One region of the Kineococcus rugosus genome, then DNA from elsewhere that is predicted to be linked to it. Evidence: riboswitches for the same ligand, from Rfam matches in the RefSeq annotation. Region 1 holds a riboswitch; the other holds the start of a gene.
The links. A riboswitch is a leader RNA that binds a small molecule or an ion and turns the genes downstream of it on or off. The one in region 1 is predicted to bind cyclic di-AMP.
Positions count from the first base shown of each region.

Region 2: linked by a shared signal. The riboswitch ahead of ACRYM6_RS07735 (C40 family peptidase) and the one ahead of ACRYM6_RS13730 (transglycosylase family protein) in region 1 are both predicted to bind cyclic di-AMP.

Region 1 covers NZ_JBJLSJ010000022.1:1,367-8,455, forward strand. Annotated here, with positions in the region: gene modA (molybdate ABC transporter substrate-binding protein) at 1-18, shown strand, start outside; gene ACRYM6_RS13705 (ABC transporter permease) at 15-812, shown strand; gene ACRYM6_RS13710 (sulfate/molybdate ABC transporter ATP-binding protein) at 809-1,879, shown strand; gene ACRYM6_RS13715 (ABC transporter ATP-binding protein) at 1,939-2,829, shown strand; gene ACRYM6_RS13720 (ABC transporter permease) at 2,826-4,001, shown strand; gene ACRYM6_RS13725 (TrmH family RNA methyltransferase) at 4,021-4,659, shown strand; gene ACRYM6_RS13730 (transglycosylase family protein) at 4,736-5,440, opposite strand; cyclic di-AMP (ydaO/yuaA leader) riboswitch at 5,438-5,628, opposite strand; gene ACRYM6_RS13735 (lysophospholipid acyltransferase family protein) at 5,769-6,518, opposite strand; gene ACRYM6_RS13740 (SDR family oxidoreductase) at 6,637-7,089, opposite strand, start outside.
Region 2 covers NZ_JBJLSJ010000010.1:108,934-116,022, reverse strand. Annotated here, with positions in the region: gene ACRYM6_RS07745 (ATP-binding cassette domain-containing protein) at 1-1,458, opposite strand, end outside; gene ACRYM6_RS07740 (HNH endonuclease) at 1,588-2,082, opposite strand; gene ACRYM6_RS07735 (C40 family peptidase) at 2,457-3,242, opposite strand; cyclic di-AMP (ydaO/yuaA leader) riboswitch at 3,299-3,468, opposite strand; gene ACRYM6_RS07730 (metal-dependent transcriptional regulator) at 3,747-4,430, opposite strand; gene ACRYM6_RS07725 (cryptochrome/photolyase family protein) at 4,558-5,928, shown strand; gene ACRYM6_RS07720 (MFS transporter) at 5,951-7,089, opposite strand, start outside.

The sequences.
Region 1 (7,089 bases):
GGGTTCGGGGCCCCGTGAGGGCCCGCGGCGCCGCACCGGGCAGCGCGCCGCCGCGCTGGGTGTACGTCCCGGCGGCGCTGGGGCTGGCGCTGACCGTCCTCCCGCTCGCCGGGCTGCTCAGCCGGGTCGACTGGCCGAACCTCCTGCCGCTGCTGACGTCGGGCCCGGCGCGCGCCGCGCTGCTGCTGAGCCTGCGCACCGCCGCCGCCAGCACCGCGCTGTGCCTGCTGCTGGGCGTCCCGCTGGCCCTCGTCCTGGCCCGCGGCACGTTCCCCGGGCTGCGGGTCGTGCGGTCGGTCGTGCTGCTCCCGCTGGTCCTGCCGCCCGTCGTCGGCGGCCTGGCGCTGCTGTGGGCGCTGGGACGGCGCGGGCTGCTGGGGCCGGCCCTGTCCGTCGCCGGGGTCGAGATCGCGTTCACCACGGCCGCCGTCGTCGTCGCGCAGACGTTCGTGTCGCTGCCGTTCCTCGTCCTCAGCCTCGAAGGGGCCCTGCGGAGCACCGGCCCGCGCTACGACGCCGTGGCCGCCACCCTCGGCGCGCGGCCCAGCCGCGTGCTGCTCCGCGTCACGCTGCCGCTCGTCGGCCCCGGGCTGCTGTCCGGCGCGGTGCTCGCCTTCGCCCGCGCGCTCGGGGAGTTCGGCGCGACGCTCACGTTCGCCGGGAGCCTGCAGGGCGTCACCCGCACCCTGCCGCTGGAGGTCTACCTCCAGCGCGAGACCGACCCCGACGCCGCCGCCGCGCTGTCGCTGCTGCTCGTCGTCGTCGCCGTCGTCGTGGTCGTCGCCGTGCGGGGACGGCGGGCCGGCCCGTGAGCCTGGAGGCCGACGTCGGGTTCGCCCCCCGCGCGCTGGCCGTGCGCTGCGAGGTCGCGCCCGGGCAGGTCCTGGCCGTCGTGGGCCCCAACGGGGCGGGGAAGTCGACGCTGCTGGCGCTGCTGGCCGGGCTGCTGCGGCCCACCGCCGGCCGCGTCGTCCTCGACGGCCGGGTCCTGTCCGACGACCGCGGCACCTTCGTCCCGCCGCACCGGCGCGGCGTCGGGCTGCTCGCCCAGGACGCGCTGCTCTTCCCGCACCTGGACGTCGCGGGCAACGTCGCGTTCGGCCCGCGCAGCGCCGGGGCGTCCCGGCGCCGGGCCCGGGACCGGGCCGCCGACCTGCTCGCCGAGGTCGGCGCCACCGCCCTCGCCGGCCGCCGCCCCCACGAGCTGTCCGGCGGGCAGGCCCAGCGGGTCGCCCTGGCCCGCGCCCTGGCCGCCGGGCCGCGGCTGCTGCTGCTGGACGAACCGCTCGCCGCGCTCGACGTCACCGCCGCCCCCGAGGTGCGGCAGGTGCTGCGCCGGGTCCTGCGCGGCGGGGACCGCTCCGCCGTCCTCGTCACCCACGACCCCCTCGACGCCCTCGCCCTCGCCGACCGCGTCGTGGTCCTCGACGGCGGCCGCGTCGTCGAGCGCGGCGCCGTCCAGGACGTCCTCACCGCGCCGCGCAGCGCGTTCGGCGCCCGCCTGGCCGGGCTGGTGCTGCTGCCGGGGACCCTCACCGCCGACGGGCTGCGCACCGACGACGGCACCACCGTCGGCGGGCGCGTGCACGGCGCCGCGGGCGAGCGCGGCGTCGCCCTGTTCAGCCCGTCCGCCGTCGCCGTCCACGCCCCCGACCCCGACCCCGCCGCCGACCCCGGGGGCGGCGCCCGCGGGTGGCCCGCGCACGTCGTCGACGTCAGCCCGCGCGGGGACGTCGTCCGCGTCCGGGCCCGGGCCGCGGCCGGGGAGGTGCTGGCCGACGTGGCCGTCGCCGCGGCCGCCGCGCTCGACCTCAGCCCCGGCGCGACCGTCCACCTCGCGGTCGAGGCGACCGCCGTGCAGGTCCACCCGACGAGGTGAGGGCCGGGTAGACGTTCGGTGGACGCGTCCCCTCCCAGCAGACGCATAGGTTCGGCGGCGTGCTCGTCCTCGACAACATCACCCGCCGGTTCGGGGACCGACTCGCGCTCGACGACGTCAGCCTCAGCGTCCCCGACGGGCGCATGGTCGGCTTCGTCGGCGCGAACGGTGCCGGGAAGACCACCACGATGCGGATCGCCCTGGGGGTGCTCGCCGCCGACTCCGGGTCGGTGACGTTCCGCGGGGAGGTCCCCGACCTCGCCACCCGCCGCCGCTTCGGCTACATGCCCGAGGAGCGCGGCCTCTACCCCAAGGGCCGCCTCCTGGAGCAGCTGGTGTTCCTGGCCCGCCTGCACGGCGTCGACGGCGCCGCCGCCGCGCGCCGCGGCCAGGAGCTGCTGGACCGCCTGGGCCTGGGGGAACGCTCCCGCGACAAGCTGGAGTCGCTGTCCTTGGGGAACCAGCAGCGCGTGCAGGTCGCCGCGTCCCTCATCCACGACCCCGAGCTGCTCGTCCTCGACGAGCCGTTCTCCGGCCTGGACCCCCTCGCCGTCGACGCGATGGCCGAGCTGCTGCGGGAGAAGACCGCCGCCGGGGTCGGGGTGCTGTTCTCCAGCCACCAGCTCGACCTCGTCGACCGCCTCTGCGACGACCTGGTGATCCTGCACGGCGGCCGGGTCGTCGCCTCCGGCGAGCCGGAGAAGCTGCGCCGCGAACGCGGCGGGTCCCGCTACGAGCTGGTCGCCGACACCGACCTCGACTGGCTGCGCGACGTCCCCGGGGTCCGGGTCGTCGAGCGCCGCCGGCACGGCGTCGTCCTGGAGCTGCCCGACGACGCCGGCGACCTGGACCAGCGGGTCCTGGCCGAAGCCGTCCGCCGCGGGCCCGTCCGGTCGTTCGCGCCGCTGCTGCCCACCTTGTCCGAACTGTTCCAGGAGGTGTCCCGGTGAAGGGGCAGTGGTGGATCGTCGCCCAGCGCGAGATGACCGAGCGACTGCGGGACAAGGGGTTCATCTTCTCCACCGCGCTGCTCTTCGTCATCGTCGCGCTCGCCGCGGTGCTGCCGGGGGTGATCTCGGGCGGCTCGAACGACTACGACGTGGCCGTCACCGGGGACTCGCGCCCCTACGTGGAGACCGCCCAGCCGGGGGAGAGCTCCGACGACCGGGTCGTGCTGCGCGACCAGCCCGACGCGGCCGCCGCCGAGCAGGCCGTGCGGGACGGCGACGTCGACGCGGCGGTGCTGGTCACCGACGCCGGGACGACCATCGTCGGCGACCGCACCGTGTCCGACACCCTCGCGAGCGTCCTCACCGCGCGGATCGACGCCGCGCAGACCGTCGCCGGGTTCGAGGCCCTCGGGGTCGGCGCCGACGACGTGCGGGCGGTCCTGTCGCTGCCGCCGCCGACCACGGTGCTGCTGGCCCCCGACGCGGTGGACCCGTTCACGGTCTACCTGCTCGGCCTGGCCTTCGCCGTCCTGTTCTTCCAGATCGTCGTCATCTTCGGGTACTCGATCGCGCAGAGCGTCGTGCAGGAGAAGCAGACCCGCGTCATCGAGCTGCTGGTGACCACCGTCCCTGTGCGGCAGCTGCTCATCGGCAAGATCCTCGGCAACGGCCTGCTGGCGTTCGGGCAGGTCCTGCTGCTCGTCGCCGCCGGGGTGATCGCCCTGCGGATCGCCCAGCCGGAGCTGCTGGAGTCGATCCCCGGCATCCCCACCGCCGCGGCCTGGTTCCTGGTGTTCTTCGTCTTCGGGTTCGCGATGCTGTCGTGCCTGTGGGCGGCGGCGGGGTCCATGGCCAGCCGGCTGGAGGACCTGCAGTCCACCGCCATGCCGGTGCAGATGTTCGTGATGCTGCCGTTCCTCGCCTCGTTCGCCGTCAACGAGCCGGGGACGCTGCAGACGGCCCTGTCCTACGTGCCGCTGTCCTCGCCGATGGTCATGCCCAAGCGGGTCGTCCAGGGCGACGTCGCGCTGTGGGAGCCGCTGCTGTCGCTGGGCGTCATCGCCGTCACCGCGCTGCTGTTCGTGGCGGTCGCGCGGCGGCTGTACGAGAACAGCCTGCTCCAGACGGGGCGCTCGCTGGGCTTCAAGTCCGCCTGGAAGAAGGTCGCCTGACACCTGGGAGGATCCCCGGGTGAGCGAGCAGGAGCAGCGGGTCGTCGGCGTCGGACCCTGGGAAGGGGCCTGGCCCGACGACCCGCGGTACGACCCGGAGCTGCTGCGCGAGGGGGACCGCCGCAACGTCGGCGACGAGTACCGCTACTGGTCGAACGCGGCGATCGTCGCCGACCTCGACACCCGCCGGAACCCGCTGCACGTCGCGGTGGAGAACTGGCAGCACGACGCGAACATCGGGTCCGTCGTGCGCACCGCGAACGCCGTGAACGCCGCCGGCGCGCACGTGGTCGGGAACCGCCGCTGGAACCGGCGCGGCGCGATGGTCACCGACCGCTACCTCAGCACCCACCACCACGCCGACGTGGCGGCCCTGGCCGCCTGGGCCGCCGAGCGGGACCTGCCGATCGTGGGCATCGACAACGTCGAGGGGTCGGTGCCGCTGGAGACGTACGACCTGCCGCGCGCGTGCGTGATGCTCTTCGGGCAGGAGGGCCCCGGGCTGACCGCGGAGGCCGTCGGGCACTGCGTCGACGTCCTGGCGATCGCCCAGTTCGGGTCGACGCGCTCGATCAACGTGGGGGCCGCCGCGGCGGTCGCGATGCACGCCTGGGTGCGCCGGCACGTCTTCGGCCAGCGGCCCACCGCCTGCCCGTGACGTGACGAGCCCCGGCGGTCCAGGACGGCGGTGGGGCCGTCCTGGACCGCCGGGGCTCGGTCCCGGTCGCGGGGGGTCAGGGCAGGACGAGGACCTGGCCGACGCGGATGTGCGCGGGGTTGTCGCCGATCGCGCCGCGGTTGGCGTTCCACACGGCGACGTAGCCGCCGACGACGCCGTTGTTGACGGCGATGCGGTACAGCGTCTCGCCGGGGGCGACGGTGTGGGTGCGCACCGGGGCGGGAGCGGACTCGACGACCGCCGCGGGAGCCGGGGCGGGCGCGGGGGCCGGGGCGGGAGCCGGGGCGGGAGCCGGCGCGGGCGCCGGGGCGGGCGCCGGGGCGGGCGCGGGGTGCAGCAGCGCCTGCTCCATGCCGACCGGGTCGGCCGCACCGCTCAGGCCCAGCTTGCGGGAGCAGGACGGCCAGGCGCGCCAGCCCTGCTTGGCGAGCACGCGCTCGGCGGTGACGATCTGCTGCTCGCGGGTGGCGAGGTCGGCACGGGGGGCGAACTGGCCGCCGCCGAAGCCGGTCCAGGTGCGGGCGCTGAACTGGATCCCGCCGTAGTAGCCGTTGCCGGTGTTGATGTGCCAGTTGCCGCCGGACTCGCACTGGGCGAGGCGGTCCCACTCGGAGACCGGGGCGGCGGAGGCGGTCGAGACGGGGCCCAGCAGGGCCGCGCCGGCGGCGCCGGCCGCGACGGTCGCGAGCAGCCCGCGACGGAGGGACGTGGTGGTGCGGGGCGCGCGGTGGCGCGCGGGGGCGCGACGGATCGCAGACATGGTGACCTCCAACGCCTGCGAGGTCAGCTGTCGGGTTCGGGTCGAAGGTTGGTTGACCCGGCCGCGCGGGCGCGGCTTCACCCCGAGGACTCCCGCCGGGGCGGTCGTCCGAGGAACCTTGGGTCCCCCGCTCCTGCCCACGGGCTCTTTGCCGGCGCGCGGTGGGCAGGACTCGGCGTTCCGCGGCCGTGTCCCCGAGTGGCCCCGGAGACGTCCTGACGGTAACGCGTCCGAGGCCCGCCGTACACCGTCCGGAGACCGGTTCGTGACCGGAACCCCCGCCACCGGGCGGGATGTGCACCACGAGTGTGGTGCACATCACGCTCCGTCAGGAGTTGGCGAGCAGCTTCGCGACCGCTTCCTCGATGCGGGACGTGAAGTCGCCCGCCCGCTCACCCTCGCGGCCGTGCAGCGGCTCCCCGAAGGTCACGTGGATCGGGGGACGCCCCGGGACCGGCCAGTTGCGCCGCGGCGGCATCGCGTCGAACGTCCCCCGCAGGGCGATCGGCACCACCGGCACCCCCGCCTCCAGCGCCAGGTACGCCGCGCCCTTCTTGAACGGCCGCATCTCCCCGGTGTAGCTGCGCCCGCCCTCGGCGAAGATCACCAGGCTCCAGCCGTCGTGCAGCAGCTGCGAGGACTGGTTCGGCCCCCGGCCCCCGCGCCGCTCCAGCGGGTACGTCCCGATCACCAGGCCCGAGGGCGCCGCCCGCCACCACACGTCGAAGAAGTAGTCGGCGGCGGCCGCGATCGCCACCCGGCGCCGGCGCCGCGGCCCCAGCGCCTCCAGGATGACGGGCGCGTCCAGGTGCGAGGAGTGGTTGGCGACCAGCACGGCCGCCGTCCCCAGCCGGTCCAGGACCTCCACGTCGTGGACGTGGATCGTCACCTGCGACCGCATCACCGGGGTCATCAGGACCCGCTGCAGCGTCGACCGGACCAGCGTCGCCGGCGCCGAGCGCACCCAGTCGTTGCGGTGCACCGAGCGGCTCCCGCCCCCGGGCTCGGGCGCCCCCTGGGAACGCTTGCGCAGCAACGGCAGAGCACGCACGATGCGGGTCGGTCGCGGGAATCCCATCAGCCTCGCCATCCTCCGGTCCTCGACACACCGACGGTCAGCGGCGGCGCGGAGTTCACGAGACGCATCCTGCCACGCCCCCCGCGGCCCGCAGGGGTCCGCACCGCCGCGACCCCGGTCAGTCCGTGCCTGCGAGCACCTGCTGCGGCACCCGCAGCCGGCGCGCCGGCGAGGACGCGGCCCAGTCCTGCACCGGCCAGCGCGAGGCCCGCGCCACCCGGAACAGCGGCACGTCGGGGGAGACGGCCGTCGGGTTGCCCACGGTCTTCAGCAGCGGCAGGTCGACGTGGGAGTCGGCGTAGGCGTAGCTCGCCGACAGGTCCGCGCCCTCGACCTCGGCGTACCGGCGCAGCCACGCCGCGCGCGCCTCGCCCACCAGCGGCGGGGAGGTGAGGAACCCGCTGGCCCGGCGGTGGCCGTCGGTCACCTGCTCGTCCAGCTCGGTGCACACCACCTCGTCGAACAGCCCCGCCAGCGGGCGGGTCACCTGCCGCACGTCACCGGTCATGAGGATCGTGCGGTGCCCCGCGTCGCGGTGCGCCTGGATGCGCCGCAGCGCGTCGGAGGACAC
Region 2 (7,089 bases), on a different contig from region 1:
CCGGGCGGTGGCCTCGTCGAGGACGACGACGCGGACGTCGCGCACGAGCAGCCGGGCGAAGGCGACGAGCTGCTCCTCCCCGGCGGACAGGGTGCTGCCGCCGGGGCCGAGCCGGGTGAGCAGGCCCTCGGGCAGGCCGTCGACCCACTCGCGCAGGCCGAGGGAGTCGACGGCCGCCTGCAGGCGGGCGGGCGGGACGTCGGCGTCGAGGGTGATGTTCTGGGCCAGCGTCCCGGCGAGCAGCTCGGTGCGCTGGGTGACGACCCCGACGCTGCGGCGCAGGTCCTGCAGGTCCAGGGCGGTGACGTCGTCGCCGGCGAGCAGCACCTGCCCCGGGCCCGGTTCCAGGGCCCGGGACAGCAGGGCGGCCAGCGTGGACTTGCCCGAGCCGCTGCGGCCGACGAGGGCGCAGGTGGTGCCCGCGGGGACGGTGAACCGGACGTCGCGCAGGGCGAAGCCGCCGGGGTGGGCGAAGCGGACTCCGGCGAACTCGACGCTCAGCGGGCCGGCGGCCACCGGGCGGCCGCCGGCGGGTTCGGCCGGGGCTCCCAGCAGGGCCCGGATGCGCTGCACCGCACCGAGTCCGGCCTGCACCTCGGGCAGCCGCTCGGCGATCTGGTTGAGGTCGCCGGCGAACCCGGAGCACAGCAGGAAGATCGTGACGAGCTGCGCGACGCCCAGGCGCCCCTCGCCGACGAGGGCGACCCCGCCGACGACGAGCGCGGAGCACAGCAGCGACAGGACCAGGACGCTGCGGCGCGCGACGGTCGCCGAGACGGCAGTGGTGGCCCGCACCCGGTCGAGCACGGCGGCGGCCAGCGCGGCGTAGCGGCGCACGACGTGGGGGCGGCCCAGGCTGGAGCGGATGTCGTCGCGGCCCGCGACGGCCTCCTCCAGCTGGGCGGCGTGCTCGGTCCAGGCGACCTCCTCGGCCACCTTGCGCTCGACGAGCAGCGCCGCGAGCCGGCGCACGGCGAACCAGACGACGACGGCGACGACGGGGAACACGATCCACGCCGGCCACCAGACGAGCCCGGCCACGACCCAGCCCGCCAGGCAGCGGACCCCGCCGCGCGCCAGGTCCCAGACGGCCTCGCGGACCAGCTGGGCGAGCTGGCGCGGGTCGTCGTCGACGCGGTCGATGACCTCGCCGACGGCCTGCTCCCCCAGCGCCGGGACGGGCTGGGCGAAGGCGGCGGCCAGCAGGTCCGCGCGCAGCCGGCCCTCGGCCTCCCCGACGGCCGTGGCCAGCGCGACGCGGCCGAGGGTGTCCCCGGCGCTGGCCCCCACGACGAGCACGGCGAGCGCGACGAGCAGCCCGGCGCCGGGGTCGGCGGCGAGCCGGCCGGTGACGACGGTGCCCAGCGTCTCGGCGACGGCGGCCAGCACCCCCAGGACCGCCGCTCCCGCCGCCGTCGGGCCGGCCAGGCGCCGCCAGGACAGGGTGGGGCGGGACATGCGGGGGTCCTCCGGGCGGGTCGGGGCGGCGGGGCGCCGCCCGTCGACGCTAGCGACGCGGGGCGCCGCGGGACCTCCCGTTTTCCCGGCACCGTCGCCCGCCGCCGCGCGGGGGCCGGTGCGCCCGGCTCAGGCGGCGGTGGCCAGGAAGGAGTCCCAGCGCGGGTCCGGCTGGTCGGCCCCCCGCACGGCCCACGACGCGCCGCGGGGCGCGGCGGGCCGGAACGGCAGGTGCCAGCCCATCTCCTCGGGGGTGCGGTCCCCCTTGGCGTTGTTGCAGCGCACGCAGCAGGCGACGAGGTTCTCCCAGCTGTCCGGCCCGCGGCGGCTGCGGGGCAGGACGTGGTCGACGGTGGTGGCGTGGCCGCGGCAGTAGGCGCAGCGGGAGTGGTCGCGGCGCAGCACCCCGCGCCGGCTCACCGGGACGGTCCGCCCGCGCGGGACCCGGACGTAGCGCGTCAGGAGGATGACGGAGGGCCGTTCCAGGCTCGTCGTGGCGCCCACGACGGGGTCGGCGTCGGCGAGGACCACCGACGCCTTCCCGGCCAGGACCAGCACCAGGGCGCGCCGGAAGGACACGACCGCGAGGGGTTCGTAGCCGGCGTTCAGCACGAGCGTGCGCACATCCACCTCCTGAGACGACGAGAGGCGCCTCCCCCGACGGGGGGAGGCGCCTCTGAGGGAGCGACGACGGTCACATGGTGGTGGTGCACGCGGTGGTGCCCCGTGACCTGGGCCGTGGACCGGCCGTGCGGTATCGCGATCCCCGCTCGGGGGGTGGCTCCGGGGTGACTCGTGGTCATCGCCCCTCCGCGTCGTGGTCCGGTCCGACGTCCTTGGAGGGAGAGTACGTCGCCGGTGGTGGAGCAGTCAGCAACTTTCCCGTGAATCCCACCCGGCACGGCCGCCGCACGCGTGGCGGGGGCCGGGGACGACGCAGGCGCGGGCCGTCGGTGCGACGGCCCGCGCCTGGCGGGGGGGGTGTGTCCGGGTGCTGCTCAGACGGTCGGCGCGAGGCGGCCGAACGTGACGGCGGAGCTCCAGATCGCCCGCAGCTGGACGGGCTTCCCGGCGCGCGGGGCGTCCCACATCATGTTGTCGCCGGCGTAGATGCCGACGTGGTAGGCGCGGCCGCCGCCGTTGGAGAAGAACACGAGGTCGCCGGGGACGGCGTCGCCGCGGGAGATCCCGGCGGCGGCCTGCTTCTGCGCGTTGGCGGTGCGGGGGATCTCGAAGCCCAGCTGGCGGTACACGTAGCTGGTGTAGCCGGAGCAGTCGAAGCCGCGGGGGGTGGTGCCGCCGTAGACGTAGGGCACGCCGGCGTAGTCGTCGGCGACGGCGAGGATCTGGTGACCCAGCGGGACCGGCGCGGGAGCGGGGGCGGGCGCCGGGGCCGGGGCCGGGGCCGGGGCGGCCACCGGGACGGCGACGGCGCTCTCGGCCACGGAGGAGTGGACGACGGGGGCCGCGTCGCCGGCGCGGACGGCCCGCTCCAGGACCGGGGCGACGACCACGGGGGCCGGGGCCGGCGCCGAGGCGAAGGTCGCGGTGGCCGCGGGGGCGGCGGCGGTGGCCGGGGCGGAGACCACGCCGATCGGGTTGGCCCCGAAGGCGGCGGGCACGGCCGCGGCGACGGAGCTGTCGACCGCGGCCGGGGCGGCGGCGGGGGCCGCGCCGGCGGGCAGGGCGACCGCGAGGAGCAGGCCACCGGCCGCGGCCGCGACGGCGCCGGTGCGAGCGGCCCCTCCGGCGGTGCGGGCGACGCTGTCCGACAGGTCGTTCAAGGGCGTGAGGGGACGGACGGCGGCGCGGTGGCGCGCCTGGACGCGAGTCGTCAAGGAAGTGGCCTCTCCGACGCCTGCGAGGTGAGCTGTCGGGTTCGGGCTGGAGTTGCCCGGCCGGTTCGCACCGGCTTCACCCCTAGGGCTCGGACCGACCGGAGGGTCGGACGTCGCCCGGGAAACGTGGTTCCCCCACCCCTGCCATGAGCTGTCTCGGGGAACCTCGACGTGGTGGCAGGGCTCGGCGTCCACGCGAGGGCGACCACGTGCGCTGTCGTGGTTGCGGGTGGACCATAACCCGTCCTCCGGCGCGATGTCACGACCCGGTGACGAACGGGTGCCGGGAGTGTGACGGGTCGTCGTCACAATCCCAACGGAGAGTGACGAATCGAGACGCTGCGCCGATCTCGTCCGGCGCTGGACGACGAACGGCCCCCGCACGCAGCGTCACCGGGATCACGGTGCGGTGCAGGTGCGGGGGCCGGACGGGTGATGCGGGTCGGCTCCTCAGAGCGGCGCGACGAAGATGTGCCCCGCCTCGGCGGTCGTGAGGTCCACCACACCGTCGCCCACCGCGACCTCCACGCCGCTGCCCACGGACTTCGCGACGACCTCGGCGCCGGGCACCAGCCCCGCGCCGTGGAACCGCGCCAGCAGCGGCACGTCGGTCTGCAGCGGCTCCCCGAGCCGGCGCACGACCACCGGCCGGCCCTCGACGTCGGGAGCCGTCAACGGCTGGACGCCGGAGCGGAACGCCTCGGCGGCCGCGTCCTCCCCCAGCTCGCCCAGACCCGGGATGGGGTTGCCGTACGGGTCGAAGTGCGGGTGGTCCAGGATCGCCACCAGCCGCTTCTCGACCTCCTCGGACACGACGTGCTCCCAGCGGCACGCCTCCTCGTGCACCAGGCTCCACTCCAGCCCGATGACGTCGGTGAGCAGGCGCTCGGTCAGCCGGTGCTTGCGCATCACCCGCATGGCCTTGGCGTTGCCCGCCTCGGTCAGCTCCAGCCGGCGGTCGGTGCCGACGTGCAGCAACCCGTCCCGCTCCATGCGGGCCACGGTCTGGGAGACGGTGGGCCCGGAGTGGTGGAGTCGCTCGGCGATGCGAGCGCGCATCGGCACGATGCCTTCCTCTTCCAGTTCGAAGACCGTCTTGAGGTACATCTCGGTGGTGTCGATGAGATCGCTCACGGGGCCCATCATCCGGCACGGACGGCCGTGGTCGCACCCCTGGCCCGCCCCTCCGGCACCGGGGCCCGGTGACCGGGCGGCCCGCTGCGATCGCGGCCCGGACCCGGCGTGGGTAGCGTCGGCGGCCGTGGCTGCGCGCGAGGAGAGCACGAGCGTCCTGTGGTTCCGGCGGGACCTGCGGCTGGAGGACCACCCGGCGCTGCTGGCCGCCGCCGCCGACGGCGCCGTCGTGCCGCTGTTCGTGGTCGACCCCGCCCTGTGGGGACCCTCCGGCGACGTCCGGCGCACGTACCTGCTGCGGTCCCTGCGCGCCCTGGACGCCGACCTCGGCGGCCGGCTCGTCGTCGAGCGCGGCGACCCCGCCCGCGTCGTCGCGCGGGTCGCCGCCCGCGCCGGCGCCCGCCGCGTCCACGTCACCGCCGACGCCGGCCCCTACGGCCGGCGCCGCGACGACGCCGTCGCCGCGGCCCTGGCCGCCGACGACCGCGAGCTCGTCCGGACCGGCACCCCCTACGCCATCGGCCCCGGCACGATCCTCAACGGCTCCGGCAAGCCCTTCCAGGTCTTCACGCCGTTCTCCCGCGCCTGGGCCCAGCACGGCTGGCCGGACCCGGCCCCGGCGCCCGGCGCGGTCACCTGGACCGGCGACGGCGAGGGCGTCGACGGCCGCCACTGGCCCGCCGAGCCCGACCTGGGCGACCTGACCCTGCCCGAGGCGGGCGAGCGAGCGGCCCACGAGCGGTGGGAGGACTTCCTCGCCCACGGCCTGGCCGGGTACGGCGACGAGCGCGACCGCCCCGACCACGACGGGACCTCCCAGCTCTCGCACGCCCTGAAGTGGGGCGAGCTGCACCCGCGGACGCTGCTGGCCGCGCTGCGCCGCCAGCGCTCGCGCGGCGCCGAGACGTACCGCACCGAGCTGTGCTGGCGCGAGTTCTACGCCGACGTGCTGTGGAACCGGCCCGAGACGGCCCGGGAGTACTACAAGCCGCAGCTCGCCGCGCTGCGGTACGACGAACCCGGCGAGGCGTTCGCCGCCTGGTCCGAGGGGCGGACCGGGTTCCCGATCGTCGACGCCGGGATGCGGCAGATGCGGTCGGTCGGCTGGATCCACAACCGCGTCCGCATGATCGTCGCGAGCTTCCTGGTCAAGGACCTGCACGTCGAGTGGCGGCACGGGGCCCGGGAGTTCATGCACTGGCTGCGCGACGGGGACCTGGCCAGCAACAACCACGGCTGGCAGTGGGTCGCCGGGTCGGGGACGGACGCCTCCCCGTTCTTCCGGGTGTTCAACCCCGTCACCCAGGGGCAGCGGTTCGACCCCGCCGGCGACTACGTCCGGCGCTACGTGCCCGAGCTGCGGCACCTGACCGGCAAGGCCGTGCACACCCCGTGGGAGGCCGCCGACGGGTACGCCCACGGCTACCCCGAGCGCATCGTCGACCACGCCCACGAGCGGAAGGTCGCGCTGGACGACTACGCCCGCCTGCGGTCCTGACCCCCCGCGGCCGGGGCCCCGGTCAGGGGACGGGGTGGCGGGCGTCGTAGCGCAGGAACCCGCGCTGCCGCCCGGCGAGCACCAGCACCGCGACGACGCACGCCGCTCCCCCGGCCACCGCCGCCGACGCCTCCCCGACGGCGCTCGCGGCCGAGCCGAGGACGAGGTCGCCCAGCCGCGGCCCCCCGGCGACGACGACGATGAACACGCCCTGCAACCGGCCGCGCAGCGCGTCGGGGGTGGCGACCTGCAGGATCGTGCCGCGGAACACCGCGCTCACCGCGTCGGCCGCGCCGCTGACCGCGAGCAGCGCGACGCACAGCCACAGCGCCCACCCGGCGCCGTCGGGGGCGAGCACGAGCACCACCCCGAAGGCGGCGACCGCGGCGCCGTAGACGGCGATGCAGCCGACGACGAACGCGCCCTGCCGGCGGACGGCGCCCAGCGGCCCGGAGAACAACCCGGCCAGGACCGACCCCGCGGCGAAACCCGCGCCGAGGACCCCGACGGTGCGGGCCCCGCCGCCGAGCTCGGCGGCCGCGATCGCGGGGTACAGCACGCGCGGCATCGCGAACACCATGGCGCACAGGTCGGCCAGGAACGTCATGCGCACGTTGGGCCGGGTGCCGAGGAACCGGACGCCCTCCAGGACCGAGCGCACCCCCGGCCGGTGGGCGCCGGGCGCGGTCTCCGGCGGCATGGCGGGCAGCCGGTGCAGGCCGACGAGGGCGGCGACGAACGTGACGGCGTCGACGGTGTAGGCGGCCTGGAACCCCCACGTCCCGACGAGCAGACCCGCCAGCAGCGGCCCGAGGGTCAGCGCGAGGGCGTTCGTGGTGCCGGACAGCGCGTTCGCGGCCGGCAGCAGCTCGCGCGGCACGATGCCCGGCACGATCGCGGAGCGGGCGGGGTTGTTGACCGCGAAGGCGGCGCTCTGCAGGGCCACGAGCGCGTAGAGCAGTTCCACGGACCCGACGTGGAACCAGGCCTGGGCGGCGATCGCGACGGCGAGCACCCACAGCGCGAGGGAGGCGATCAGGGCGACCCGCCGCCGGTCGTGCGCGTCGACGAGGGAGCCGCCGTACAGCCCCAGGCCCACGAGCGGCACGAGCGCGAAGATCCCGACCAGGCCGACCGAGAACGTCGAGGAGGTCAGGGCGT